DNA from 3 places in the Blautia sp. MCC270 genome. Region 2 is predicted to be linked to each of the others. Evidence: a T-box and tRNA genes for the amino acid it is inferred to sense, from the RefSeq annotation. Region 2 holds a T-box; the other regions hold tRNA genes.

Region 1 (10,138 bases), on a different contig from region 2:
CAATGAATATTACAGATGTACGTGTGAGGAAGGTAGCAAAAGAAGGGAAAATGAAGGCCGTTGTGTCTGTCACAATAGATGATGAGTTTGTGGTACATGACATCAAGGTGATCGAAGGTGAGAAGGGGCTGTTCATCGCAATGCCAAGCCGTAAGGCAAGCGACGGTGAATATCGTGACATCGCACATCCGATCAATTCAGCAACAAGAGAGCAGATCCAGACGATCATCCTGGACAAGTATCAGGAAGTAATGGCTGAGGAAGCTGAGAATGAGGTTCTTATGGAGGCTGCGGAGTAAGAGAAGTAGCTTCAGGGGGGATTACATCAGAGAAGTATTCTCGTAGCTGATGATCTTTGGATTGAAACAGCATAGAATAAAAACTGCCGTTTTACAGATAAATCTGTGAGAGGGCAGTTTTTTTATGCTCCGGAAAACAAAAAAACGCTTTTCAGTTCATAAAAATTTAAATTATTACGTATTTGTTACAGAAATAAAATAAAATTATTGCTTTTTATGAAAAATGTGTTATACTAGAATCCATGAAAGGACGAAAGGTGTTTATATGAAGAATAGAAAAGTTTTCACATTACTGCTTACAGGTATGCTGACCCTTTCCATGGGAAGCACCGTATATGCATCAGGTACAGACGCTGCGATCGCAGAGGCACAGGCGGAGAAACAGGCCGCTGAGGAGGGTCTTGCGCAGGTACAGAGCAGCATCGGCACACTGGAGAGCAAGAAGCAGGAGCTGGAGAGCTATCTGGCTGATTTAAACGCACAGTATGAGGATCTTACCAACAGCATTTCTGAGCTTAGTATCCAGGCTGCTGAGAAGGAAGATGAATTAAATAAAGTAAAAAAAGAACTGAAAAAAGCAAAGAAAGCTTCTGCAGATCAGTATGAATCCATGAAGCTTCGAATCGCATATATGTATGAAAATGCCGGAACTTCCGCACTGGAGACACTGCTTTCTTCCGAAAGCCTTGCAGAATTCCTCAATCGCGCGGAGAATGCGATACAGATTTCTACATACGACAGAGACATGCTGGATAAATATGTGAGTCTTCAGAAGAATATCCAGGAGAATGAGAAAAAGGTTGAGACGGAGTCCGCAGAGATCGATGATCTGATGACGGAGCGTGCAGCTAAACAGCAGGAAGTGCAGTCCATGGCTTCCAGCACAAGCGATGATATTAACTCTTATGTAAACCAGATCAGCGCCAGCCAGGAAGAGGCTCAGCAGCTGATGGCAGATATCAGTAATGCAGACAGCAGTATTACCGCTCTGGTACAGCAGGCAGAGGCGGAGAAGGCTGCAGAAGAGAAAGCTAAGGCTGAAGCGGCAGCAGAGGCTGAGAGACAGGCAGCAGAAGCGGCAGCCCAGGAAGAAGCCGATCAGGATAACGAGGACAGTGAAGAGGCTGATTCTGACGATGATTATGGCTATGATCCGGAGGAGGATACAACCGAGTCTTCCAGTAGCTCTACAAGTACAGACATTGTTGTAGAGGAGGAAGAGGAAGCGGATGATGTACAGTCCGGAAGTTCCGAAGATGTTTCCGAGGACAGCTCCCAGGAGGAGGTTTCTGAGGAGGTTTCCAATGATGAGACAGCTTCCGAGGAGACGGAAGATGCCTCTGCGGATACGTCCGATTCCGGTTCTTCCAGTCAGGGAACATATCTTGGAAACTTTACACTGACCGCATACTGCAACTGTGCACAGTGCTGCGGTACAGCCGGCAATCTTACAGCCAGCGGAACAGTTCCGACAGCAGGACGTACCGTTGCTATGGCAGGTGTTCCGTTTGGGACCAAGCTTCTGATCAACGGCACTGTTTATACGGTAGAGGATCTGGGAACTCCTTACGGACATGTGGATATCTATTGTGGAAGCCATTCTGAGGCATTAAGCTTCGGACTTCAGTCTGCAGATGTATATCAGGTGGGCTGATCCGGGAAAATCCAGAGGAGAATATTTAAGAGAAATACAGCGCTGCAGGATCGTATGCTGATCCTTGCAGCGCTGCTTTTGTATGCATGACGCAGATATGTGTTTCGTGAAGTGTAGTGTGTGGAAATTCACAAATTTCCTGCAATCCGGAGATTTTACAGATACGGCGTACCCGGGATCTCCGGATAGGTTCCCATACCGATGAGAAGCTCAAGGCCTGTCTGACGGCCTTCCAGTACAGCAGCTTTTACAGCACTGGCATCACCGGAGATGGCGATGATCACTTCATTGGAATGACTGGTACCGATATTCGGAGTCATATATTGTGTAATGGATACTGCTGCGGATTTCACGGCATTATCTGCCATCACAAGACCGATAGCAGCCGGAGAACCTGCCATGAAACCAAATGCTTCACCCAGAGGTGTGCCGAAGGCTTTATGGATAGCAGGACCTGCACTTGCGGAAAAAGCAAACTCCAGGTGGCCGGATTCGCTGATGTAGACCTCACCTGCATATTTGTTAGTCAGTTCCAGAGCCAGAGAAATGGCGTGACGCACGTCGGATACATCATTTCCGCCAAGGACGATATAGTTTCCGTGACCACCCCAGCCCTTGGTGTCTCTTGGAAGTTCAATGGAAAGGACTTCTGTATTTGTGGCTTTTACTGCATCGTCAATAGCTGTGATCTGGCCGGCAGCGCCTGTTCGGGAACTGAAAAGCCCCAGACAGTGGTATTGGGTACCTACGTTCATCTTTTTAAGCAGAGAATCATCAACTCCGGAGATCACGAGTCCGATTGTGTCAAGGACTGCGGTCCCTACAAATTCAGTACGTGTGCAGTTGGTGCTGATGTTATGAATATCGTGTATATCCATGTGGAAAAATCCCCCTTTTTGCTGAAAACTCATTGGTTTCAGTATAGCATCAGAGAGGGGAATTTGAAAGTGAAAATTGACAATATCATTTGTAAATGGCAGGTTTACATAGTAGTAAACGGCATTGTAAAATGTAAACTTAAAAAATAAAATTAAGTTGACATTCAAATCCTGCTGTGTTAAATTGTTAACAGCGAAAGAGCGGATATCATTTATAAAGGACAGGAATGATCTTCCGACAGGAAAAGCAGAAAAGGAAAGAAAGGATACAGATTATTATGACAACAGTGGCAGCAGGCAGAAGCAAGACGTATGATCTTGTTTACATTGCAGTTTTTGCAGTAGTGATGGCAGTTTGCTCATGGATTTCCATTCCGGCACAGGTACCGTTTACTCTGCAGACATTCGGAGTATTTATGGCAGTTGGTGTGCTTGGAGGGAAAAGAGGAACTATGGCAGTTCTGGTTTACGTTCTTCTTGGAGCAGTAGGAGTTCCGGTTTTTGCAGGATTTTCCGGAGGCATTGGAGCTCTTCTCGGAAATGCAGGCGGATATATCATTGGATTTATCTTTTCCGCACTTGTTATGTGGGCATTTGAGCACGTTTTTGGCAGAAAGCCGGTCGTTCAGATCATTTCCATGATCGTTGGACTGATCGTATGCTATGCCTTTGGAACCGCATGGTTTATGCTTGCCTACACAAGAAGCACAGGTCCGGTAGGCCTTATGGCAGTTCTTGGCTGGTGTGTGTTCCCGTTTATCATTCCGGATCTTATCAAGATTGCACTGGCTTATGTTTTATCAGGAAAGGTACGTAAATATGCAAGATAAAAGCAGTGCTGCGGCATATGCTTCTGATGAGGGCACAGAGGAAATAGTCATTCCTCTGCGCCCTCATCATGGTATGTGCCTGGCGTATTTTAAGGGGGAAGGCTACAGTAACGGTTTTACTGCACATATGGCCGAGATGCTGAAGATTTTTCTGGAGGGAAAGAAAATAAGGCTTCATGTGGATACGGATGAGATCTGTTCTGCCTGTCCGAATAATCTGGGCGGACATTGCGAAGCCGGAGATAAAGTGGCAGAGTATGACAATGCCGTGCTGGAAAAATGTGGACTGAAAGCCGGACAGACATTGCACTTCAGCGAATTTACAAAAAAAGTCCAGGAAAAAATCCTTGCGATGGATAAACGTAAGGAAATCTGTGGAAACTGCCAGTGGAACAGTATCTGCGAAGAACAGAAGAGCCGCTGGGCATAGATATTTATAAGAACCTTTCCAAAAACTGCTTCGGGTCTGCAAAAAAAAGTATGCCCGAAGCAGGAAAAAAGAAAAAATTCGATTTTTTTGAAAAATTTTAATTTTTTCTATTGACAAAGTACAGAAACTCTAATATAATAGCTCTTGCAGTTGAGCAAAACACAAACAACTGAAACAGAATAACGAAGCGTGGCTCAGTTTGGTAGAGCGCTGCGTTCGGGACGCAGAGGTCGCAGGTTCAAATCCTGTCGCTTCGACTAACAGCTTGAGAATCCCTTGGTTGAGGGGTTCTTTTTTTGTTTGTGAAAAATAAGAGAACGTAAGTTTGTGTTACCTTGTGTTACCTCAATGAGAAAAGAAATGAGAAAGCCTTTGGTGAATGTCCCGAGCATGGACCACCAGGGGCCTTTTTATATTTACAGATGAAAATATTCTTGAATGCTTTAAATAGCAGTGCTATAATACAGATATAAAGAACAACCGCCCACAAGGGGTTGACCTTATAAGAGAAGATTAGAAAATCCCACCCTGTACTCGGCCAAAGTTTTGGGGTGGTTTTTCTATGTAAAGAATTACTTACAAAACGTTAATACGAACGTAAGCAATGCTAGAATGAACATGCCAAAAGCCATAAGATCTTTGAAGTCAAAATAATTGTTGTTCATCAGCACCACCTCCATCCTTTTGGGACTAGAGGTCAGCCACCCTGTAACACGATTGTTCCCGTACAGTGTAGCATATACGGAAAATCCTGACAAGCGCAAAATGTTCTAAGATAGTAATGCTTTTTTGACAAATGCGCAAATTTTCTGTACGTCTTAATTCTTCACCTGTCTGTTAATATTCTGTTTCGGTGTACTGATTCGGGTATAGCCGTATTCTTTCGACTAATAGCTTGAGAATCCCTTGGTTGAGGGGTTCTTTTTTATGTTTGTACATCCTGGAGCTTTTTTCAGTTGATGGAATGATTTCTCTCGATCTTCATATATATTAACGAAACCGAAATACCGGAGGGACGTGCGTTGGCTGGATATCAGCGTTTTGTTGCGTATGTGTACGAGTATCGGAAAGGAAAAAAAGATGGCAGCAGCGGTTATGTGAGGGTGGAGGCCAGGGATAGAAAATGCCGGGTGGAGGTTCATCTGCGCTGCGTTGGACTGGAGCCTGGAAGTCGGTGCAGAGTGTATGGGTTTGTGCGGCAGGAAGGGCTGATGGATGGTATTTTGATCGGAAGCTGTGTTACCGGGCGGGAACGGATCGAGTGCGCACTGGAGACGGATACAGGGGATATTGGAGGCATGGGAAAAAGTCTTCAGGAGCTTGGAGGACTGCTTCTGATCTCCGATGCCGGCGGATTCTGGGGAACGGAATGGGATGATCAGCCGATCCGGCCGGAGAATTTCCGCGAGTGGAAGAAAAAAGAAACGGAATCTCGGAAGGAAACGGAGAAAACAGGAACGGAATATCAGAAGGCGGCGGAGAAAACAGGCAGAGAGCGGGAAGAAAAGGAAGAAGAAAATCAAAAAGATGGAACCTTGCCAGAAGTGCAGGAAAATCAGAAGGAGTCAGACAGGATCATGACGGTGGAGGAGATTCAGGAGGATGTATTAAAGACATCGGAAACCGGAAATTCATATCAGGCTCCCAGTCCGCATCCGCCGGAGCCACTGCGACCAGGCCAGTCATCACCGCATCCGCCGGAACTACCACGGCCAGGCCAGCCGTCACCGCATCCGCCGAAACCATCGCGACCGGAGCCATCTCGTCCACTTCCGGGAATACCCTGTGACGATCCCTTTAATGACGGCTATTTCACAGACTGCCGCAAGATCAGACCATCGGACTGCAGTGCCTTATGCAGAAAAAACGGCTGCTTCTGCAGCAACCGTTTTGTCATGTACGGATATCAGAATTTCGGCCATCTTCTGCTGTGCAGAAATCCCCGGGGACAGTACATACTGGGAGTACCCGGTGGATACAGCCAGCAGGAACGGTTTATGGCCAATATGTTTGGCTTTCCCTACTTTAAGGAATGTCCGGATATTCATATCCCAGGCGGAAAGGGAGGATACTGGTACTGTTTTATTAACATCTGATCAGAAAAATTTCGGCATCCATGCAGATAAGCAAACAGTTTTGCAAATCCGCAGATCACAGCTCCATACCACGAATTTCTACTACCGGGATCGTCTGAGACAGGATATCCCGGTAGTTTTTCATTTCTTCCTCGGAGCAGGCAGAGAATCCCGGTATCAGAACTCCGTCGGAATCCCGGTAAGCCTGGAGATAATAAGCTTTTGCACCGCTTAACCACCGGCTGATCTCCTGAAAATCTTTTTCGGAATGAAGTTCCCTCACAACTGTTGTACGAAATTCATAATCAAGGTGTCCGTCCAGCAGCCATCCGGCAGTTTCCCGGATCCCATCCAGATCAGCATGTACACCGGTAAGCACATGATAGTTGGAAGGACAGGCCTTGATATCCATGGCAACCTTGTTGATCAGGTCAGCTGCTGCGAGATTTTTTACCACGGAGGGGCGGGAACCGTTGGTATCGAGCTTCACATCATAGCCCAGTTCCCTGATCCTGCTGAGAAATTCCGGCAGCTCCGGTGCAAGTGTGGGTTCACCGCCGGAAATACAGACGCCATCGAGAATCCCCTTTCTTTTTTTTAGAAAAGCCAGGATTTCCTCCTGGGAATATTCAGGCTGGGTGTCAGGCTCCACGACAAGAGCTCCATTCTGGCAGAATGGGCAGCGGAAGTTGCAGCCGCCTAAGAATATGGTACAGGCTACCCTTCCCGGATAATCCAGCAGGGTTGTTTTGTTAAAGCCACATATTTTCATAGGAAAATCCCCTTGTTTCTCTTATTTATGATACTACAAGCATACTCTCCCCCGAAAAAAGCTGCAAGCCTTTTTAACCGAATCAAGTAAGTTTCCTGCGGAGTTGCGAAAAGCAGTAAGCAGAGATGGGGACTTGCTCATGGAAGAAAAAAACATATAATTTATGGGGTACACCTCCTGGGGCTGCATTGACCTTGTCAGTGCATCTACAGCAGAGCTGAAAAAACGCTACGGCTACATCTACGTGGACCGCAACGACGATGGAACAGGTACACTGAACCAATCTGGCTGCTTGACTTTCCGGAAAAAAGCAGATATAATGCATTCATTGACGCAGACAATGGAGTTCGCGAGAGCTTCCGTTGTCTGCGTTTTTCTGTTATACAATAAGAAAACGCTGCAGAAATTAGTGTGGAAATTTCTGTGGCGTTTTTGGCTGTGTGCAAATATCTGTTTTGCAGTAGATTGACATGGAATATTTGAAAAGTTATAATCGAACGGACAGAAGGCTGAGAGCAGTCTTAGTATGAACAGATAGAATCCCGGAGCTTTTTCCGGAATGTGAAGTTACAGGAGGAGTAAAAACGTGACAGATCAGGAACGTTTTATGAAAGAGGCGATCCGCCAGGCAAAAAAGGCCCGTGCATTGGAGGAAGTGCCGATCGGCTGCGTGATCGTGCATGAGGGAAAGATCATAGCCAGAGGCTACAATCGTCGCAATACAGATAAAAATACCTTATCTCATGCAGAGCTTAATGCTATCCGAAAGGCAAGTAAAAAGTTGGGAGACTGGCGTCTGGAGGGATGCACCATGTATGTAACGCTGGAGCCTTGTCAGATGTGTTCCGGTGCACTGGTACAGTCCAGGATCGATGAGGTGGTGATCGGCTGTATGAACCCGAAAGCAGGCTGTGCCGGATCTGTGATGAATCTTCTTCAGATTGAAGGCTTTAATCATCAGGTAAAGATCACAGAAGGGGTATTGGAAGAGGAATGCTCCGAAATGCTTTCCACATTTTTCAGGGAACTGCGGGAGAAAAAGAAGCAGGCAAAAATCCTGAAGAAGCAGGAAGCAGAGCGCCTTGCCGGGCAGACACAGTCAGAGAGAGCGGAACAGAACGAAAAGTCCCGGGAGATTTACTCTTGACAGAATCCTGTGAAAATATCAAAATAAAATCATAAATGGATTTCACTATTACAGACAGAAAATCCATTCAGGTCAAACGAAAGTCGTTGATACAGGAACGACAGAAAATGGAGGAACAAAAAATGGAACTTGAAGCTTTAAGAAAAGACATGGTAGCAGCAATGAAGGCCAAAGATAAGGTAACAAAGGAAGCAGTTTCCGCACTGATCGCAGCAGTAAAAAAAGCTGCCATTGATGAGGGATGCCGTGATGACATCAAAGGAGAGCTTGTAGACAAAGTTATCCTGAAAGAGCTGAAAACAGCAAAAGAGCAGATCGACACCTGCCCTGCAGAACGTACAGATCTGAAAGAGGAGTATCAGGCAAGATATGATATCATTGCGAAATATGCTCCGAAGCAGATGGATGAAGCAGAGATCAAGGCTTATATCGAGGAGAAATTTGCAGATGTTCTGGCAACAGGAAATAAAGGCCAGATCATGAAGGCAGTTATGGGAGATCTGAAGGGAAAGGCAGACGGCAAGCTGATCAATCAGGTAGTTGCCGGATATTGTAAATAAAATAATAGTACAAAAAATCCCGCCGGATCAGTCATAAATGACAGACCCGGCGGGAATGCTGTTTATATAGAGATCATATATTATAACCTTTTTTACGCGCGCCGCACCTCGGAATGGTCTCACAGACGTTACCTTTACAGTTAACTCAGCCCAGGCACCCTCACGGCACACAAGAGCTTCTGCTTAGTGCTGCTGCATTCCTGCCCTGACACGGTTCACAGATTCCTGTTGCGTAAGACCCAGACGTCAACGCCACTTATAAAGGGCTGCTCTGCAAGATACAAGCCTCAGATTGGCATCACCCCTGCTGTAGCGGATTGCAGGTACAGGGCACCGCTATCTCCCCGGCTGCGCGGAATTTAATTATAGACTCTGAAACCGGATTTGTCAAGGTACAGACCGAAATAAATCAGTTCATATTAAGTGTACAGTACTGTACCGCTCCGTTTTTGGTGTTGCGAAGGGTGAAGCTGATATAGGCGGACTGCTTCGCGGAAAGGTTTCCGATACGGAGCGTGGAAGAAGAAGCCCCGCTGTTAGGAGCGTTGTAATTGGTACTATACTGTGTATGGGTCCGGTTGTTGTTGAAAGAAACGCCTGTGATCTTCCAGCCATTTGCAGCGGTGCATTTCATGACAGCATTCTTCTGTGCCTTGTTGGCGTAACGAAAGGCGTTATGGCCGGATCTTTTGAATTTTCCGGCAAGATTGCCTTTTACACCTGTGATGGAGACGGATTTCAACGGGTTGACATAACGAAGCACCTTGATGGTGGAAGTGTAGGTTTTGTTTCCAACCTTGAAGGAAATCTTTCCTGTTCCGGGCTTTTTAACGGCAAAACCGATATTGTAGAAATGATCGGAGTGAGTGTACGGTTTTGCACCCTTGCGGAAAGCCTCCGTGGTACTTTTGAAGCTGCTGGAACCGAAGGAGTCCAGTGCGATCACAGATCCTCCGCTGACTACTTTAACATTGGATTTGAGAATGTTCTGGTTAGCAGGAATATTGCTGATCGAGATCTCATCGTATCCCAGGTCCTTTCCGGATGTGGGCATATAAACGATCCGGGTTTTGGAATAATTGATCGCTGCACTGGCGGCGAGAGGAGTCATGGCGCATACCATGGCTGCGGCTAATAAAGCGCAGGATAGTTTTTTGAGGATTTTTTTCATAGGACGCTCCTTTCCTGGTGAAAATTTTCTGTAAACATACGAAAGTTACTGATAATTTTATTTTACGATGAGATACAGGTAAAGTCAATCAATACACTCGCTGTTTTCGTGCTTTTTTGGCTATTGTACACTGCCTGAAAATGCTTTATAATATTATATTGTGTAAAACTCTGTGAAAAGAGAGGATACAGTAGTTGTTCTGCAGAAATACGTCAGGTGGAATATCTGTCTTATATGCAGACAGCAACAAATAAAATGTGCACATAAGAGGGCATAGAATGGAGGACGCTATGATTAAAAGAATCGGTCTGCTGACAAGCGG
Region 2 (10,138 bases):
AGCAAACTGACAAAGCGGGAACAGATGATCATCCGTCTGCGATTCGGTATCGGAAACCGGGAAGGAAGCGAGAAAACACAGAAGGAGGTAGCGGATCTTTTAGGAATTTCGCAATCCTACATTTCCCGCCTAGAAAAGCGGATCATGAAGCGGCTGCGGAAAGAAATCGTAAAGTATGAATAGATGAAACCGGAAAAAACGGTTTACCGGACAGGTTTCCCTTATGGAGGAAGTAAAACCAAAAAATATTTTTGAGACACCACAGAGAGATGCGCGTCTTGGATGGACCGGTGATGCAGAAATCTTCTGCCGTACGGCATGCTTCCTTGAAAATACCTATTCCTTCTACCGAAAATGGCTCCGTGATGTGGAGGCAGACCAGACAGAGGAGGGCGGTGTTGCCCATGTTGTTCCGGATATCATTTCCGGAAACGAAGGGGATAATTGGCTCCTTGAGCAGGGAAGTCATTCGGCAGCAGCGAGAAGATTTAAAATTCCGGGAAATACAGTAGAATTTGTCAGAGACCTTCGATATAATAAATACAGAGTGTTTACAGGGCTACAGAATGAACAAAAGAAGAAGGGGTGTGGCAGAATGATCGACATTGCACATGCAAAACAGGAATTCGAAAAATATCTGGATGAATACGACCGGGAGGATGAACAGATCTGTCTGAAAATCGTACATACCTATGGCGTGGTGAAATACGCAGGAGAGATTGCCAGAAAAATGGAATGTTCCGGTGAAGATGTGGAACTTGCGGAGCTGATCGGTCTGCTTCATGATATTGGCCGTTTTGAGCAGATCCGTAGATTTCACAGCTTTGAGCCGGGAACCATGGATCATGCCGTGTTCGGTGCAGAACTTCTCTTCGGGGAGGAGAAGCTGATCCGGCGTTTCGTGGAGGATGATAAATTTGATGAGCTGATTGATGCAGCAATTCGGAAGCACAGTGATTTCAAACTGGAAGGAATCCACGATGCAAGAACACTTTTCCATGCAAAACTGATACGAGATGCCGATAAGCTGGATAACTGCAGAGTAAAGCTGGAGGCGTCTGTTGAAGCCATGCTGGGAGTCTCTGAGAAAGATGCAGGAGAAGGGCTGATCTCACCGGCAGTGTGGGAGTCCTGTCTCAGAAGAGAATCCGTGTTATCCGCAGATAGACATGTGCCGGTGGATTACTGGGTATCTTATCTTGCACAGTATTATGATATTAATTTTCCTGAGACCTGTGAGATCATCGAAGAAGAGGATTATATCACCAGGATCGCAGGCCGGCTGACGTACCAGGAACAGGATACCAGAACTAAGCTCCATATTCTCACAGAAGATCTGAACAGGTATCTGGAGATGCCGGCTGTGTCTGTGAAGGAATAGGAGCATAGCAGTTACTGTTCACTGGCCAATGTCCCACGAGGTGTTTTTTGTGAGCGAAGGTCACAGAAAACCCGAGACATATCGCGCGAATTTATGCGATTAGCATAAATTCTGTGCCTCGCGAAGCGTGTTACTGAGAACGGAGTGAACAGTAACTCATAGCAGGGAGACTTGTTATATTTTTTTGTTTGGGGTTGACTTTGAGGCGGTTTTCGCCTAAAATATATCAAAGATACGGCGATGATGAGAATAGTACACAGGGAATTATCTCAGAGAGGGATCTGCTTTGGTGGAAGGATCCTGTGCGTGAACTGTGGAACCGGCCTCGGAGCTCTGCGTGATTGAAGCGTGGCGTGTGTTTCCGGCGTTAACGGGTGTTGAGAGAACAGCTTTTCAGGCTGTTAACTGGGGTGGTACCGCCGAAGTCATTCGGTCCCTTGTGAGGGATTTGGATGGCTTATTTTTTTGTCCGTAAAACGGGATTGTAAATGCAGTGTACGGTTTATGGGACAGAAGAGTGAGCTGGAAGGATTCCGGATTGCTGTGGCTGCCTGACAGCCGGCAATATGTAACAGATCACAAGAAAAAGGAGATTTATCATGGCAAAAGAAAAGAAATTAGTACAGGCCATCACATCTATGGATGAGGATTTTGCTCAGTGGTATACAGACGTTGTTAAGAAGGCTGAGCTCTGTGGCTATACAAGTGTTAAGGGCTGTATGGCGATCAAACCTGCAGGTTATGCGATCTGGGAGAATATCCAGCATGAGCTTGACCGCAGATTTAAAGAAACCGGTGTAGAGAACGTTTACATGCCGATCTTTATCCCGGAGTCTCTTCTTGATAAAGAGAAAGATCATGTAGAAGGTTTTGCTCCGGAGGTTGCATGGGTGACTCATGGCGGCCTTGATCCGCTGCAGGAGAGACTTTGCGTGCGTCCGACTTCTGAGACTCTGTTCTGCGATTTCTACCAGAAAGAGATCCAGTCCCACAGAGATCTTCCAAAGGTATATAATCAGTGGTGTTCCGTTGTCCGTTGGGAGAAGACAACACGTCCCTTCCTTCGTTCCAGAGAGTTCCTGTGGCAGGAGGGACATACTGCTCATGCAACAGCTGAGGAAGCGGAGCAGCGTACCATCCAGATGCTGAACATCTATGCAGACTTCTGCGAGGAAGTTCTTGCGATTCCGGTCATCAAAGGCCAGAAGACAGACAAGGAGAAATTTGCAGGTGCTGAGGCTACTTATACCATCGAATCTCTGATGCACGACGGTAAGGCTCTCCAGTCCGGTACAAGCCATAACTTTGGAGATGGCTTTGCCAAAGCATTCGGAATCCAGTACACAGATAAAGATAATACACTGAAATATGTTCACCAGACATCCTGGGGAATGACAACCCGTATGATCGGTGCGATCATCATGGTTCACGGTGATAACAGCGGACTTGTTCTTCCTCCGAGGATCGCTCCGGTACAGACTGTGATCATCCCGATCCAGCAGCGTAAAGAAGGGGTTATGGAGAAGGCTGACGAGCTTCTTGCAGCACTGAAGGCAGCAGGTATCCGTGCAAAGGTTGACGCGACAGACAAGAGCCCGGGATTCAAGTTTGCTGAGCAGGAGATGCGTGGTATCCCGCTTCGTGTGGAATGTGGACCGAAGGATATCGAGAACGGTCAGGCAGTTCTCTGCAGAAGAGATACCCGTGAGAAATACACAGTATCCTTCGAGGAACTTGCAGATAAGGTAAAAGAGCTTCTGGATACCATTCAGCATGATATGCTGGAGCGCGCACGTGCACACAGAGAGGCACATACTTACGTAGCAAAGAATTATGAGGAGTTCGGTGAGATCATCAACAGCAAACCGGGATTCATCAAAGCTATGTGGTGCGGTGATCGTGCATGTGAGGACAAGATCAAGGAAGATTTCCAGGCAACATCCAGATGTATGCCGTTTGAGCAGGAGCAGTTAAGCGACGTTTGCGTATGCTGCGGAAAACCGGCTAAGAAAATGGTTTACTGGGGACGTGCATACTAAAAAAATACAGCAGGCCACTTCAAAAAAGTGGGATGATCATATTGCGTTACTGTTCACTGGTAATGTCCCGCGAGGTGTTTTGTGTGAGCGAAGGTCACAGAAAACCCGAGACATACCGCGCGAATTTATGCGATCAGCATAAATTCTGTGCATCGCGAAGCGTGTTACTGAGAACGGAGTGAACAGGAACCATATTGCAGAAACAACGGCGGGGCAAAATATGCTCCGCTGTTTTTATGAATCTATGTTATAATAGCGTTAAGGAAAACATATCAGAATATTATTCGGCTGCTGACATGGAGATAATACAGCGAAATGTAAACGTGTTTTGAACGGACAGCAGCGATCATCAAGAGGAGTTATTATGACGATTAACATACCACAAAAAGTAGAACAGATCCTACATATTCTCAATGAAGCCGGCTATGAGGCATATGTTGTTGGCGGCTGTGTCCGGGATTCCATCCTGGATCGGGTGCCTGGGGACTGGGATATCACTACCTCCGCACTTCCGGAGCAGGTGAAGGAGCTTTTTCACAGAACTGTAGATACGGGGATCCAGCATGGAACAGTAACTGTAATGATGGGCAAAGAGGGCTTTGAGGTGACAACCTACCGTGTGGACGGAGAATATCATGATGGCCGTCACCCGGATGCCGTGACCTTTACCAGGAGTCTTGAGGAAGATCTGAAACGAAGAGATTTTACCATTAACGCCATGGCTTATCATCCGGGGCATGGACTGGTGGATCTGTTTGGCGGAATGGAGGATATCAATAGGAAGATCATCCGTTGTGTCGGGGATCCGGTGGAACGTTTTACAGAGGATGCTCTTCGGATGCTCCGTGCAGTGCGTTTTTCCGCACAGCTTGGTTTTACTGTGGAGGAGAATACGAAAGCGGCACTGGCGCGGATGTCGGGGAACCTGGAGCATGTCAGTGCAGAGCGTATCCAGACAGAGCTTGTAAAGCTTCTGGTATCCGATCATCCGGATTACCTCCGGACAGCTTGGGAGACAGGCCTTACCCGGGAATTTCTTCCGGAATTTGATGCCTGTATGGAAACAGCGCAGAATACCCCCCATCACTGCTGCAGCGTAGGCGAGCACATCCTGAAAAGCCTTACGGAGATCGAGAATGACAGGCTTCTTCGTATCACCATGCTTCTTCATGACATTGCCAAGCCGGTTGTAAAAAAGACAGATGAGAATGGAAGAGACCACTTTAAGACTCACGGACCGGCAGGCGAAAAGCTGGCAGGAAAGATCCTGCGCCGTCTGAAATTTGATAATGTAACGATCCGAAATACCTGTCGTCTGATCCGGTATCATGATCTTCGTCCCACTCCGGACGCTGAGGATGTGCGGAGAGCTGTGAATCTTATCGGAGAAGAGCTTTTTCCGCTGTATCTGAAAGTGCAGAAGGCAGATCTTTTATCCCAGAGTACTTACAGGAGGGAGGAGAAGCTGGCACGGTTAAGCGGTGTGACGGAAGCTTATCAGGGGATTCTTGAAAGAGGTGAATGTACATCTCTGAAAACCCTGGCAGTTTCCGGAAAAGATCTTATAAAGGCAGGACATCCGGCCGGACCGGCACTGGGAGCACTGCTCGAAAGACTTCTTGACTGTGTGCTGAAAGATCCAACCCTTAATACAAAAGAAAAACTTCTTGAAACAGCAGAAAAAGACAGCATAAAAACCGAATAGAATAACAAAAATCCCCCCTGCATAAAATAGAACGTAAAATAAGGCAGGGGGGAACTTTTTTGTATGATTATGGGTTGAGCGTGCTGGAGCAGTATGGGCTTACGGCTTCATTCTCAGGCAGGGTGCGGGGGGCACTTCTGTGCCGGACAGAAAAAGGTCCGGTGATACTCCGGGAATTTCATGGCTCGGAAAAAAAGCTTTCCATGCAGCAGCAACTTCTTGAAAAAATGAAAGAACAGAACTGTCTTGTGGACGCCTATCTCAGAAACAGGGAAGGCGTACTGGTAAGCAGGGACAAAGATTCTGTTCCATATACTGCACAGATCTGGTTTGAGGGACGGGAATGTGACACGAGATCCGAAAACGATATTTTAAAAAGCATCCGGACTCTGGCACAGATCCACAAGATCATGCAGCTTCCTGTGGAAATGGATTATGCGGGAAGAAATCTGCAGGAAGAATATATCCGGCATAATCAGGAAATGAAAAAAATACGCCGTTTTATCCGAAAAAAAGGAGCGGTCAATTCTTTTGAGAAAGATTATCTGAAAAGCGTGGAATGGTTTCTGCAAAAAGGAGAAGAAGCGGCAGCTATGCTGGAAACCACGGATTATAAAAATCTGCGGCAGCAGTCTCTTCAAAGCGGCAGTATCTGTCATGGCGAATATAATCAGCATAATGTGCTGATACTTGGGAAAAACACAGCGGTGACGAATTTCAGTCACTGGAGCTTTGATGTGCAGATGGCAGATCTGTACCGCTTTATGCGGAAAATCCTGGAGAAATACAGTTGGGATCTGCACCTCGCGCAGAAGATGCTTTCTGCATATGATTCCGTACGGCCGCTCTCGGAGTCTGAGTGGCAGAACCTGAGAGTCCGGTTCTGTTATCCGGAAAAATACTGGAAACTGGCAAATCATTATTATACACATAACAAGGCTGTGATCTCCGGAAAAAATGTGGAAAAGCTGAGAACCCTGATCCATCAGAAAAAACAGTGGGAGGAATTTTCAAAACAGTGCTTCAGGTAGTAATGATTCTGAATGTGACAAAAACAAAACTTCCCTTTTTCTGAAAATTGTTATATAATATTAAGTATCTTATATAAAGAAACAGGGAGGTATTTTGGAACATGGATTATAAAGAAATCTATAATCAGTGGCTTGAAAACCCATACTTCGATGAGGCGACAAAAGAAGAATTGAAAGCGATCAAAGACGACGAAAATGAGATCAAAGAGCGTTTTTATATGGATCTTGAGTTTGGTACGGCAGGCCTGCGTGGTATCATCGGCGCAGGTACCAACCGTATGAATATTTATGTGGTAAGAAGAGCAACCCAGGGACTTGCCAACTATATTGCCAAGGTTGACAAGAAATCCCAGGGAGTTGCTATCGCATATGATTCCCGTCATATGTCACCGGAGTTTGCCCAGGAAGCAGCACTTTGCCTGGCAGCAAACGGGATCAAGGCTTATATCTTTGAGACACTTCGTCCGACACCGGAGCTTTCCTTTGCAGTACGTCATCTGGGCTGTGTGGCAGGTATCAACGTAACAGCCAGCCACAATCCTCCGGAATACAACGGATACAAGGTTTACTGGGAGGACGGCGCGCAGATCACACCACCTCATGATTCCGGTATCATGGGCGAGGTAAAGGCAATCTCCGACTGGAATACCGTAAAGACCATGGACAAGGAAGACGCAGTAAAGGCAGGACTTTTCGAAGTGATCGGACAGGCTGTCGATGATGCTTACATGGCAGAGCTTAAGAAACAGATCATCCATATGGATGCGATCCAGGCAGAGGGCAGGAACCTGAAGATCGTTTACACACCTCTTCACGGAACCGGCAATATCCCGGCCAGAAGAATCCTTAAAGAGCTTGGATTTGAGAATGTATATGTAGTACCGGAGCAGGAGCTTCCGAACGGGGATTTCCCGACAGTCAGCTATCCGAACCCGGAGGCAGCAGAGGCATTTGAGCTTGGCCTGAAGCTTGCGAAGGAAGTGGATGCAGACATCGTACTTGCCACAGACCCGGATGCAGACCGTCTTGGCGTCCGCGTAAAGGATAAAAACGGAGAGTACCATGATCTTACCGGTAACATGTCCGGATGCCTTCTTGCAAACTATGAGCTGAGCCAGAGAAAGGCTGTAAACGGAAGCCTTCCGGAGGACGGAGCTCTTGTAAAGACTATCGTTACAACAAACCTGGCAGATGCCATTGCCAAGGGATACAACGTGAATCTTATCGAAGTACTTACCGGATTCAAATACATCGGACAGCAGATCCTCGGATTTGAGAACAGTGGCAAGGGTACATATCTTTTCGGATTTGAGGAGAGCTACGGCTGCCTTATCGGAACCTATGCAAGAGACAAGGATGCCATTGTTGCTACCATGGCACTTTGCGAAGCTGCTGCTTACTATAAGACACAGGGCAAGACTCTCTGGGATGCAATGATCGATATGTATGAGGAGTTTGGTTACTATAAGGATGCCATTCAGGCAGTTACCATGAAGGGTATCGAGGGACTTCAGAAGATCCAGGAGATCATGACAACACTTCGTCAGAATCCGCCTGCTGAGTTTGCCGGACATAAGGTGACTGCTGTACGTGACTACAAGCTGGATGAGATCACAGATCTTGCAACAGGTGAGAAGAAGCCGACAGGACTTCCGAATTCCAATGTTCTCTACTATGAGCTTACCGATGATGCATGGGTTTGCGTAAGACCGTCCGGAACAGAGCCTAAGGTTAAATTCTATTATGGCGTTAAGGGAACATCTCTTGCAGATGCAGACGAGAAATCTGATGCAATGGGCAAGGCGGTTCTTGAAATGGTTGATTCCATGAAATGATTGATTCCATGAAATGATAAAATGGTCACATTCCGCCTGTAATATGCGAAAAACCTTGACATTATAAGCCAAAAGCGGTATATATATAAAGCAAAGTCAAAAATAAGAGAACATCAATTATAGGAGGAAACACCATGAATAAAACAGAGTTAGTGGCAGCAATGGCGAAAGACACCAATCTTTCCAAGAAAGATGTAGAAGCTGTTCTGAAATCTTTTATCGATGTTGTAACAGATGAACTGAAAAAAGGCGAGAAGATTCAGCTGGTTGGATTTGGAACTTTCGAAGTAAGCACAAGAGCTGCAAGAGAGGGAAGAAATCCTCAGACTGGTGAGACCATGACGATCGAGGCTTCCAAGTCTCCGAAGTTCAAAGCAGGAAAAGCTTTAAAGGACGTTGTCAACGGTAAATAATCTGTTGGTTCAGAGTGATAACGGCAGGGGAAACCGGTTTTTGGTTTCCCCTGCTTTTTTAGGAGGAAAAATTATGCGTCTTGATAAATATCTGAAAGTATCCAGACTGATCAAACGCCGTACGGTGGCAAATGAAGCCTGCGATGCAGGAAGAGTTCTGGTCAATGACAAGCCGGCCAAGGCTTCTGTACAGGTAAAGACCGGTGACACTGTGGAGATCCAATTTGGAAGCCGTAATGTAAAGGTTGAAGTCCTGGAAGTTAAGGAAACGGTAAAAAAGGATGAGGTGGAAAGCATGTTCCGCTATATCTGATGCAGGGACAGCTGCCGTTTGGGCTTGATGGTCTATTCCGGATGGATTTTTCATAAAATAAAAGAGAAATCATCCCCAGGGAGGTATGGATTGGACGAGAAGAAACCGGCAGCATTTCACAGTCTGATGCTGGAGCGGCAGAAAGGCGGCACCATAACGGGAATCCGGGAGGTGATCTCTTTCGATGAAAAAGAAATACTGCTGCATACAGAGGAAGGAAAGTTATCCATAAAAGGCGAAGGACTTCATGTAAAACATCTTGATCTGAAAAGCGGGCAGCTTAGCTTGGAGGGAAAAATCGACAGTCTTACCTATCTTGGCAGGAAAAAGGACAAAAAAGAAGGATCCCTTTTAAAAAGACTGTTCCATTAAAGCTAAAATGACAGCAAACCGGTTGATATTTTTTTGAAGAAGTTGTAAAATTTGGATGTATAAGCTCGTAAAAGGTAAAGAGATCAGATTGTGTAAAAAAGGAGCAGCAGATTGAAAAATCCAAAAAATGGAAAAGAAAAAAAAAGGATCGGATATAATTATCTTGGCATGGCGGGGATCATGGTGATCGCACTGGTGTTGCTGGGAAGCCTTATGCTGCAGAGTAAGACTCTGGAACGGCGCAGGGATTATTATGATTCCAAAGCTACAGCACTGGAGAAGTCCATTGAAAGTGAGAAGGAACGTACCAAGGAGATCGAAGCAGAGAAAGAACATATGAAGACCGACGAATATGTGGAAGAGGCGGCTCGTGAGAAGCTGGGACTTGTGAAAGACAACGAGATCGTGTTTCAGGAAGAAAAATAGCTGAAAATCAAAGGTTTCGACGAAATTTTTTTTGACATTTTCGTGCGGCTTTGACAGATATTTCAGGGATCTTCCTTTATAATGTTCAGTCAGTGAAGGTTATAAGGGGAGGGGAAAATATGCAGGAATGGATCATTGCCATGCTCGTAGTCAGCATACTGCTGATACTCCGGGACATGGCAAAAACTGTCTTTTCGGGAAAAACGAAGGAAAAAGAAGAAATGCTGCCGCTTTGTGAAAGCCATCCCCAGAAGGAAAAAGTGGAACGGTATGCAGCATCCTTCCGGAAGCTTGCGGATACATTCTACGGAATGCCTTACCGTAAGGAATTTTTGAGCGGAGGACAGCTGAACCGTATCATATCGGACACCAGTGCGGCTGTATGTTCCAGATGTTATCAGAGAGAGATCTGCTGGGGAGAGCGTGCCGGGGAAACCATGCGGGGCAGTGAGAATATGATCCGTACCATGGAGGAAGGCAATGAAGAGAGTATCCAGAGAGCACGCAGTGAATGGATGGGAGCATGTGGCCGTTCCGCCCAGTATTTTCAGGTCCTGAATGAGGGATTTCGTGAAGAAAGGCAGAATCTCGTGTGGGATAACCGGATGATCGAAAGCCGGCTT
Region 3 (10,138 bases), on a different contig from region 2:
TAGATAACGGACATGAAGCGTGGCTCTGCACAGGAAGAAGTCGTGCGTTTGTATCCTGGTATCTGGAGCAGATCCCTTTTACGGGAATGATCAGTGCCTGCGGATCCACCATTGAGAAGGACGGGAAGAGACTTTTTAATAAAGAGATGACGCCGGAGGTTGCAAAGCTTTCTGTGGAGGTTCTCAGAAAATACGGACTGATCCCGGTAATGGAAGGCGCGGATTTTATGTATTATGACAAAGAGGAGTATACCGATGAAGTGAACTGGTATGCCAGTCTGATCACAGAATCCCTGGGCGATAAATGGAGGCCTATCCGTGGAAATGAGGATTGTATGCGGATCAATAAGATCAGTGCAAAAATGACGGAGGGATGTGATGCGGAGGCAGCGTTATCCATTTTATCAGAATACTATGATATCATCCGCCATGAAGGCAGCAGTTCGTTTGTGGGAAATACCATTGAACTGGTGCCAAAGGGCTTTAACAAGGCTGTTGGGATCGCAGCTGTGATCCGCCTGTTTGATATTCCGTGGGAGAATACCGTTGTTTTTGGAGACAGCAACAATGATCTTGCCATGTTTGGATACGCTGCAACAAAGGTTGCCATGGGAAATGCTTCTCCGAAGATCAAAGAACTGGCAGATTATGTTACGTCTGATATGTTCCACTACGGCATTCGGGATGGCTTGAAATATCTGAAGCTGATCTGAGAAAATGCTTCGTTTGTTTTGTAGGCTATGAGATTGTAAGAACAGAAACATCCACATCAGAAATGATAGCTTTATGTGAATATGCTTTTATAAAAAAATGCTGTAAGAACCAGAAATCATAGTTCTTACAGCATTTTATGTTACAGATTTTTCCGGGTAGATAATATGCAGAAGCTGCAATATCAGATCAGTCCCAGACCTTTGCAGATAAACAGCCAGAGTGTCAGGGTAAAGGCACTGAATAATGTGGTAAGAAGCACGACTCCCGAAGAAAAAGAACCCTCATGTCCCATGTTTTTTGCCATGACAAAGCAGGTAACGGTGCTGGCAGACCCCAGCATGATAATGATGGAAACCAGCTTGTCCTTTGTAAAACCGCAACGGATGGCAAGAGGAAGAAAAAGTGCTTCATAACCGACAAGTTTCATAAATGTACAGGCAACAGATGCTTTCAGCCGGGAAAAGGCTTTTCCGAAGTGCAGAGATCCGCCCATAGCCATGAGGCCAAGAGGAGTGGCGGTTTTTGCAAGATTGCCTGCCGTAGAGTCCAGGATCTTCGGAAATGGAAGACGAAGAAGGGACCAGAGTGTACCGGCTGCAATGCCGAGAATGATGGGATTGGTGACAATTCCCTTTAAAGTGCGCTTCAGAACGGTACCATCTATTTTTCCCTGACCGGGTTTAAAGACAGAGAGAACTACAACAGCCATTACATTGTAAAGAGGGACACTGGCAATGATCATCAGTGGTGCCATACCTGCATTTCCGTAAAGGTTCTGAATAATGGCGATACCAAGGATCGCTGCGCTGCTGCGGTAGGATGCCTGGATAAACTCGCCCCGGATATCGGAAGGGTGGAGAAAACGGGACAGGAGCACGGAGATCATAATACTGAGCGATGTGATCGCAAAACAGAAAAGAATCATCTTGGGATCCCAGGCCTCATAGATATCGATTTTAGCGATGTCCTGAAACAGAAGCACAGGCAGGGGGATGACAAACACAAATTTGTTCATACGATTGACAAATGTTTCATCAAACAGTCCGATCCTCCGGAAAAAATATCCCAGGAGCAGCGTAAGAAAGATGGGCACGGTAACATTCAGACAGAAAATAAGATTGTCCATAAAAGAAAGCCTCCCTGTGGTAAAATTTCTCTGTTTATTATATCCAAACTACGAAAATTGTCAAACGAGGTATACGGGACTGGAGATTTCTGGTATGATAAAAAGTGTTGCGAAGAAAGCAGCACAGGGGTTGAGAAGGAGAAAGGAAAGAAAATGAGATACGGAAAAATACGGATCGAAGATGGCTTTTTTGTGTTTACCAGACATATGATGCTCAACAGTCTTCCGTGTAAAGATATTCTCTGGGCGTACATGCGCCGTGAGGGAACCGATAAAACCGGTGAAAAGCAGCTGATCATCAATTATCTGGTGATCATAACCAGACGTCAGAAGCGTTATAAATTTGATATGACAGAGCAGGAGGTACAGGATTGCCTTCAGCTTCTTAAAGTACTGAATCCGGATCTTGCGGTTGGTTTTCCAAAAGGAAGCAGGCTTCCGCTTCAGAATCTTCCGAATACAAGAGATCTGGGTGCATTGATGACAGTAGACGGTTCGCATATTCTTCCCAGAAAACTTTTGCGCAGCGGAGAAATCTATCATGCTTCTGCTGCAGACAACCGGATCCTTTCAGAAGAATATAATGTAAAAACAGTGATCGATTTCCGGTCAGCTGCAGAAGTAAAGAAAAAACCGGATGATATCATGGCAGGAGTGGAGTATTATCACATTCCAATCCGGGATGAGGACAGCAGTGGAAACAGCTTTTTTGAACATGTGATGTCCTGCTATGGTGATGTAGACCGGTATATGCAGGACTGGTACCGGAATTTCGTTACGGATGAGTATTCTCTGAAGCAGTATGCACGTTTTCTGGACGTCCTGCTTCATGTAAAGAATGGAGCTGTTGTTTTTCACAGTGCCACAGGAGAAGACCGGACAGGAGTCGGAACAGCACTTTTGCTCTTTGCTTTGGGTGTACCTAAGGAAACGATACGAAGGGATTATATGCGGTCGAATCCATGTCTGGAAGATGAACTGAAATATATGCGCAGGCTTTACCGGGCAGACTGGCCGGAAAACAGCCGGAAGCTTGCAGATCTGAAAGCCTTCTATCAGGTGAAGGAGTCCTATATCAATACAGTTTTTGATGTCATCGAAAAAGAAAACGGAGGAATTGAAAGATTCCTTCGGAAAAAACTTTATCTGACACCAAAGGCATCCGAGGAGCTTAAGAAAAAATATCTGATCTGAGGATAAAAACATTTCTTATCAGCCTGAAGGGATTTTGCAGGAAATTTTGATTGACAAAATTTTCGAAGTTGTTATAATGGTAAGAAAGCAAGGGTTTATTAGATTAAAGCGTTAACTGACGAAGTCGGTTTTCTATACATAAAAGTGTTGAAAGCAGGTGTATTATGGAAAAGAGAATACTATCCATCCTTGTGGATAATACCTCCGGAGTCCTTAGCCGTGTGGCTGGTCTTTTCAGCCGCCGTGGATATAATATTGACAGCATTACCGCAGGAGTGACTGCAGATCAGAGATATTCCCGTATGACAGTTGTCTGTGAGGGAGATGATCAGATGCTCCAGCAGATCACTAAGCAGCTGGCGAAGCAGGAAGATGTACGGGATGTTAAGGTCCTTGAACAGGACGACAGCGTTGCCCGTGAGCTGATGCTCGTCAAGGTTGCTGTGAAGCCGGAACAGAGACAGGGAGCTCTTTCTGTTGCAGATATCTTCCGTGCCAAGGTGGTGGATGTAAGTAAGGATTCTCTTATTATGGAGATGACCGGAAGCCAGAACAAGCTGCAGGCGTTTGTGGAGCTGATGGCTGACTATGAGATCCTTGAGCTTGCAAGAACAGGAATCACAGGTCTGTCACGAGGCAGTGACGATGTCCGGTACCTGTAAAAATTTTTACATATGTTTGCTAGGAGAGCAGCTACTCTCTTAACGATAAATAATTTTTATGAAGAAGATGTTGTAAACATCAGAGGAGGAAAGTAAAATGGCAAATAAGATTTTTTACCAGGAAGACTGTAATCTCGGATTATTAGATGGTAAGACAATTGCGATTATTGGATACGGAAGCCAGGGACATGCACATGCACTGAACCTTAAAGAGTCCGGATGTAATGTAATCATCGGTCTTTACAAAGGAAGCAAATCCTGGAAAAAAGCTGAGGAGCAGGGCTTCGAGGTATATACATCTGCTGAAGCAGCTAAGAAAGCAGATATCATCATGATCCTGATCAACGATGAGAAACAGGCTGCACTTTACAAGAAGGATATCGAGCCGAACCTTGAGGAAGGCAACATGCTTATGTTCGCTCATGGCTTCAACATTCATTTCGGATGCATCAAACCACCAGCATATGTTGATGTTACAATGATCGCTCCGAAAGGACCTGGACATACAGTAAGAAGCGAGTATCAGGCTGGTAAAGGTGTTCCTTGTCTGATCGCTGTAGAGCAGGATGCTACAGGTAAAGCTCAGGATATCGCACTTGCATATGCACTTGGAATCGGCGGAGCAAGAGCTGGTGTTCTTGAGACAACATTCCGTACAGAGACAGAGACAGACCTCTTCGGTGAGCAGGCTGTACTTTGCGGTGGTGTTTGCGCACTTATGCAGGCTGGTTTCGAGACACTTGTTGAAGCTGGTTATGACCCAAGAAACGCATACTTCGAGTGTATCCATGAGATGAAACTGATCGTTGACCTGATCTACCAGTCAGGATTCGCCGGAATGAGATATTCTATCTCCAATACAGCTGAGTATGGCGATTACATCACAGGACCGAAGATCATCACAGAGGATACAAAGAAAGCAATGAAGAAAGTTCTTTCCGATATCCAGGATGGTACATTCGCAAAAGAGTTCTTACTCGACATGTCCGATGCAGGTGCACAGGTACACTTCAAGGCTATGAGAAAATTAGCTTCTGAGCATCAGTCTGAGAAAGTCGGCGAAGAGATCCGTAAACTCTACAGCTGGAACGGCGAGGATAAGCTTATTAATAACTAAGCAAAATTTATTGCAGGTGCAATAAATTTTGCGCTACTCGAACGAAGCGCAGCGAAGTTTGAGTCAAAGAAGTCACACACGTAATACAGTGGTAGGAAACTTTTTTGAAATTTAAAAATCCCATCTGGTCGCAATGATCAGATGGGATTTTTTTTCATTCCTTTATTTATCCGGATGCCCTGTTTCATCATCAAAAAATGGCGCGATCAAAGCCGAATCAGTATCTTTCTGTCTGCATACAAACCCGATCTCACGCAGCGGAAAAGAAAATCCTACCGGTACTTCCACCAGAGTTCCTTCTTCGAGCTCTTTTTTTACAAAATCACGGATCACACATGCAATCCCAAGACCAATTTCCGCAAACTGGATCAGAAGATCCATAGTTGTTACTTCCAGAATATGACTTAATTCCACATGATGTTCTTTCAGCTGAGTGTTCACGGTCTGACGTGTAATATTGTCCTCATCCAGCATCATGAAAGTTGCTGCCTGGATCAGAGGTTCATCCGGATAGAGCTTTTTCTGATTTTCCAGATACTGCTGTGTACAGACAAAGGTATCCTGGATTTTCAAAAGAGGCTGAAAATAATATCCCCGAAGCTTCTGCGGCCGTCCGATGAGTCCCAGATCGATTTTTTCCTCATCCAGAAGCTGCAGCGTCTGATAAGTAGACTGGCAGGAAATTGTGATACGTACATGAGGAAAACGTGCAATATAGTTTTCCAGGTGGGAGAGCAGTACATATCTGGTAAGAGTAGAACTGGCGCCCAGACGCAGCTTTGGAATGTCCCGGGAACGGTTATGGCGAATGGAATTTTCTCCTTCATCCAGAAGTGAAAGAGCTTCTTTTACTTTTTCAAAAAGAAGCTCACCGTCCGGGGTCAGAGTGACACCCCGGGAACTGCGTTTAAAAAGAACGGTATCCAGATTCTGCTTCAGCTTCTGGATCGCCTTGCTGATAGCAGGCTGACTGATATAAAGGTCCCGGGAACTGTGGGAGATACTGCCGGTACGTGCTACCGTATAAAAAATATGATAAAGAGACAGATTATCCTGCATGCAAAACCTTCCTTTCGAAAAATAGTAAGGTAATAAAGGTAATAAAAAAATCCGAAGTCATCAGACCTCGGAAATCCTTGAATTTGTTAGAAATATCGGGGCAACAGGATTTGAACCTGCGACCTCACGGCCCCCAGCCGTGCGCGCTACCAAGCTACGCCATACCCCGCAACGCATATAACTATAACATAAACAAATTGTAAATGCAACCATTTTTTGAGGAGAAAGATGGTTGTATGGATGATAATAAAGAGTGTGATCCCTTGATACTTTCATAGGCTTCACACTCTTTACATGATATGATCAGGCTGTCTGTATTGTGTTACCTGGGTCAGGTAAAATACCTCTTCCCTGAAGTACAACGACAAGAGTTTCTGTTGTGTCCTGTAAATTCTTGATATCTTTTCGGATATCCCGTTCTGCAAGCTTAACATCCAGTGAAAGGTCGTCCAGGCGTTTTCTGTTGGTATCACATTTCAGATCGATCATTTCAAGTCTGTTTTCTACCCGGTTGAAGCGGGCATCTATTTCATCAAAACGAACATCCATAGCATCAAGACGAGCGTCGATACCGTCAAAACGAACATCCATAGCATCGAGACGAGCGTCGATACCGTCAAAATGAACATCCATAGCATCGAGACGAGCGTCGATACCGTCGAGACGAGTATCCACTGCATCCAGTCTGGCATCGATACCATCTAATCGGTTATTTATATTGCCCAGCTGGACATTGATCGGGTTTATCATACCGGCTAATAATTCCAAATCTTTCTGATCTAGCATATGCGCATCCTCCCACAAAAATTGTACCGCATATTTCTCTGTGCGGATATTGTATCATGTTTCGAGTGTGAAGTCTATGAAATTATCAAAGAACAAAATGGACGGGAACAATAAGTTCTTGACTAGTATAATATATATAATAAGAAAAAACAAGACATATTTTTATATCTTTAATAATAATAGAAAATGCAGGCGAACTACCTGAAGAATAAAAAAAGGAGGCCGGGAGTTGTGCTGACTCCCGGCAAAAAGTATGAAAAAGAAAAAGATTGTTTAGCATTTGCTATCTACAGTTAATAATATAGTAAAAAAATGTGTGCATTGTGTGAAAGGAAAATGAAGAGAATGTGAAAACTGCCGCTTAATGTTAGATTAAGCGACAGTAATTTTTTCGGATTATTCTGTTGTTTGATTCAAGATTTTGAACCATATGTAATGATAACATCCGCTTTAATGCTTGTCAAGCGATCTGAAACTGCTATAGCTGTCCAATTATGTCGTTTTACGCAGCTTTTTATGTAAGTATAATTCGTGCGGCAGAGGATGTCCTGTGAAATTATATCAGTTTATTTAATTTTTCAATAATTTCTGTAAGTTCTTCTCTGGAATACCCGCCGAAGCTTACCAGCGCACGTAATGGCATGGAGTCGGTCATGGCTTCTGTCATTTCTTCGGTGACAGCTTCGGAAGCGGCTTCAGAAGAGGACTCTTCACCGACGTTCATAGCTGAGATATATTTTGCTGTAAGCTCTTTTGCTGTTTCGCTTGTTTTCGGGTTGCGGAACAGTTCGCCCAGGGTGGTGTTCATATGAACATGCATCGGAAGTTCCTGGCTGCTGTTCAGATGGATCTTGCCTTCAAGACGGATATCTCTGGAAGAGGTACCGACAAGGAACTTATATTCGCCGCTGGCTGCGAACCAGTCGTGAAGTTCTGTATTGTACCATGCGAAGCTTCTCTTGTCCAGCTCCATGGTTACTGTTTTGGTCTCGCCTGGGTTCAGGAAAACTTTTTCGAAGCCCTTGAGCTCTTTTTCCGGACGAATCGCGGAATGGGTGCAGTCTTTGACATAGAGCTGTACGACTTCTTTTCCTACCATATCTCCTGTGTTTGTTACATCAACCGAAACAGTGATGGTGTCTTTGTCTGTAGGATTTTCATTGGAGATCTTCAGGTTGCTGCAGGCAAAGGTAGTGTAGGAGAGGCCATAGCCAAACGGATATGCTACATCCATTTCTTTTGTATCGTAGTAGCGATAGCCTACGAATACGCCTTCACGGTATTCAACCTTTTCACCACCGCCGAAGTTCAGGTAGGATGGATTGTCGGAGAGCTTGAGCGGCATTGTCTCGGCAAGCTTGCCACTGGGATTTACTTTTCCGTAAAGGATGTTTGCGACAGCGGTACCGCCTGCCTGACCGCCGAGGTATGCTTCCAGAAGGCCTTTTATATCATTGAGCCATGGCAGCTCCACGGGGGAACCGTTGTGGAGGACGATCACGGTATTCGGCTGTACTTTAAGGATCTCAGCAATGAGACGGTTCTGGCATTCAGGAAGCCTCATGTGGGAACGATCGTATCCTTCAGATTCAAAGCTGTCCGGAAGTCCGGCGAAGATCACAACCTTGTCAGCGGCGGCAGCAGTTTTGATCGCTTCAGCTGCAAGTGCGTCATCGTAGAGATCTTTGTCTGCAGGAAAACCTTCTGCATAAGTAACCTGTGCATCGGAAGGAACAGAATCCAGTGCGTTTGTGATCTTGAAGCAGTTGATATGAGAGCTTCCGCCGCCCTGGAAACGAGGCTTCTTTGCAAAACCACCGATGAAAGCGATTTTCTCGGATGCTTTCAGAGGGAGGATCTGCTCATCGTTTTTCAGAAGAACCATAGATTCTTCGGCAATGTGGCGTGCTTCTTCATGGTCTTTTTCCATGGTGAATTCCTGCGGTGCCCGGTTGTCTGCATATTCAAAAATTATGCGTAGAATGCGTTCAACAGCCTGGTCAAGAATGTCTTCCTTGAGGGAACCGTCTTTTACGGCCTGTACGATGAGGGCATCGTTGACCCCATTGGAGGAAGGCATTTCCAGCTCAAGACCTGCCTCAAGACCTTTGACGCGGTCATTGACTGCACCCCAGTCGGACATTACATAGCCCTTGAAGCCCCAGTCGCCGCGGAGAACATCTGTGAGAAGCCATTTATTCTCAGATGCGAAAGTGCCGTTGATCTGGTTGTAGGAGCACATGAAGGTGTATGGCTGAGCCTTTTTTACTGCGGTTTCGAATGCAGGGAAATAGATCTCACGTAAAGTGCGCTCATCAGCCTCGGAAGAATTACTCATGCGGTGATATTCCTGGTTGTTTGCTGCAAAGTGCTTGATAGAGGTTCCTACATGCTGGGACTGTACTCCGTTTATAAAAGCGGCTGCGATCTCACCTGCGAGATATGGATCCTCGGAATAATATTCGAAGTTTCTTCCGCAGAGAGGAGAACGTTTGATGTTTACGGCCGGTCCGAGAACTATGGATACATCGTTGGCCTGAGCTTCTTTTCCGATGGTTTTGCCCATTTCTTCCACCAGCTTGCGGTCAAAGGAGCAGGCGCTTAAAGCGGCCGGCGGGAAGCAGACGGCCTTGATGCTGTCATTCATTCCAAGATGATCGCCCTTATCATCCTGCTTACGAAGTCCGTGAGGGCCGTCGCTGACCATTACTTCCGGGATCCCTAAGCGTTCCACATGTTTCAGATGCCAGAAATCAAGACCTGAGCACATGCCGGCTTTTTCTTCCAGTGTCATCTGGCTTACGATTTTTTTCAGATCACGTTTCATTAAAAATACCTCCGAAATGTTTTTTCTTACTATGAACTATAGCATGTTTTGCTGGTAAAATATAACAAAAATTCGTTAAAAATAAAAAAATATTGTAGTTTAGCCGAATTAAGTAAGTCTCTTACTTCAATTGCGAATATCCGCATGACCCTCACATTTTCAGGAATATAAAAACGATATGCAGGTCGATTGACAGAGCGGTGAGAGATATCTTTTTCTGGCTTTTGTGGGAAGAGTGTAGTAATATAGGTAGGAATAATGACAGAGCTGCCGGACAGAAGAATGGTCGACTGTCTGGCTTATGTGAAAGGACTTATAATGAAAGACATCATATCAAGTATTATTACAAGTGTACTGACAGCTTTGTACCAGCCATTTTGGTTTTCTGTGATCCTGTCTGTGATGGTACTGTTTTTTTATCTCTTTGCCTACCATAATGAGACAGGTGGAAGGGGAATCAGGGGAGCTTTTTCCGTGTGGTGGCAGTATTTCAGAGGAAATGCTTTTTTTCGGAAGCTGTTTTTTCTGACCTTTTATACAACCATGATCTTGTTTCGCACGCTGCTGAACCGAGATATGTGGATGAATCCCCTTTCGGATGTGATGGCGAACTGGTGGATCTGGAAATATGGAGAGGATGGTACCAGATATCT

Evidence for each region. A T-box is a leader RNA that pairs with one kind of tRNA and senses whether it is charged. The one in region 2 lies ahead of proS (proline--tRNA ligase), so its partner is inferred to be a tRNA-Pro.
Region 1: it has a tRNA-Pro gene. The T-box ahead of proS (proline--tRNA ligase) is inferred to sense a tRNA for this amino acid. The anticodon was not compared.
Region 3: it has a tRNA-Pro gene. The T-box ahead of proS (proline--tRNA ligase) is inferred to sense a tRNA for this amino acid. The anticodon was not compared.

Annotation. Positions count from the first base shown of each region.
Region 1 covers NZ_WQQD01000007.1:11,962-22,099, reverse strand. The annotation lists gene spoVG (septation regulator SpoVG) at 3-299, shown strand; gene GPK58_RS02585 (PcsB-like coiled-coil domain-containing protein) at 565-1,953, shown strand; gene pduB (microcompartment protein PduB) at 2,109-2,831, opposite strand; gene GPK58_RS02575 (biotin transporter BioY) at 3,110-3,661, shown strand; gene GPK58_RS02570 (DUF1284 domain-containing protein) at 3,651-4,091, shown strand; tRNA gene GPK58_RS02565 (tRNA-Pro) at 4,275-4,348, shown strand; gene GPK58_RS02560 (DUF6128 domain-containing protein) at 5,114-6,187, shown strand; gene GPK58_RS02555 (anaerobic ribonucleoside-triphosphate reductase activating protein) at 6,243-6,938, opposite strand; partial or broken gene GPK58_RS13270 (family 1 glycosylhydrolase) at 7,102-7,221, shown strand; gene tadA (tRNA adenosine(34) deaminase TadA) at 7,525-8,085, shown strand; gene GPK58_RS02540 (GatB/YqeY domain-containing protein) at 8,208-8,645, shown strand; RNA gene ffs (signal recognition particle sRNA large type) at 8,740-9,001, opposite strand; gene GPK58_RS02530 (hypothetical protein) at 9,055-9,816, opposite strand; gene GPK58_RS02525 (6-phosphofructokinase) at 10,107-10,138, shown strand, end outside.
Region 2 covers NZ_WQQD01000001.1:10,723-20,860, reverse strand. The annotation lists gene sigE (RNA polymerase sporulation sigma factor SigE) at 1-183, shown strand, start outside; gene GPK58_RS00080 (alpha-L-rhamnosidase-related protein) at 224-1,381, shown strand; T-box leader at 1,613-1,822, shown strand; gene proS (proline--tRNA ligase) at 1,981-3,420, shown strand; gene GPK58_RS00070 (CCA tRNA nucleotidyltransferase) at 3,785-5,125, shown strand; gene GPK58_RS00065 (hypothetical protein) at 5,185-6,156, shown strand; gene GPK58_RS00060 (phospho-sugar mutase) at 6,258-7,991, shown strand; gene GPK58_RS00055 (HU family DNA-binding protein) at 8,111-8,404, shown strand; gene GPK58_RS00050 (RNA-binding S4 domain-containing protein) at 8,478-8,717, shown strand; gene yabP (sporulation protein YabP) at 8,808-9,089, shown strand; gene GPK58_RS00040 (FtsB family cell division protein) at 9,201-9,515, shown strand; gene GPK58_RS00035 (SpoIIE family protein phosphatase) at 9,635-10,138, shown strand, end outside.
Region 3 covers NZ_WQQD01000028.1:19,153-29,290, reverse strand. The annotation lists gene GPK58_RS08325 (Cof-type HAD-IIB family hydrolase) at 1-713, shown strand, start outside; gene GPK58_RS08320 (AEC family transporter) at 896-1,840, opposite strand; gene GPK58_RS08315 (tyrosine-protein phosphatase) at 1,994-3,034, shown strand; gene ilvN (acetolactate synthase small subunit) at 3,199-3,696, shown strand; gene ilvC (ketol-acid reductoisomerase) at 3,794-4,813, shown strand; gene GPK58_RS08300 (LysR family transcriptional regulator) at 4,976-5,872, opposite strand; tRNA gene GPK58_RS08295 (tRNA-Pro) at 5,968-6,041, opposite strand; gene GPK58_RS08290 (hypothetical protein) at 6,176-6,658, opposite strand; gene GPK58_RS08285 (glycoside hydrolase family 3 C-terminal domain-containing protein) at 7,215-9,485, opposite strand; gene GPK58_RS08280 (VanZ family protein) at 9,744-10,138, shown strand, end outside.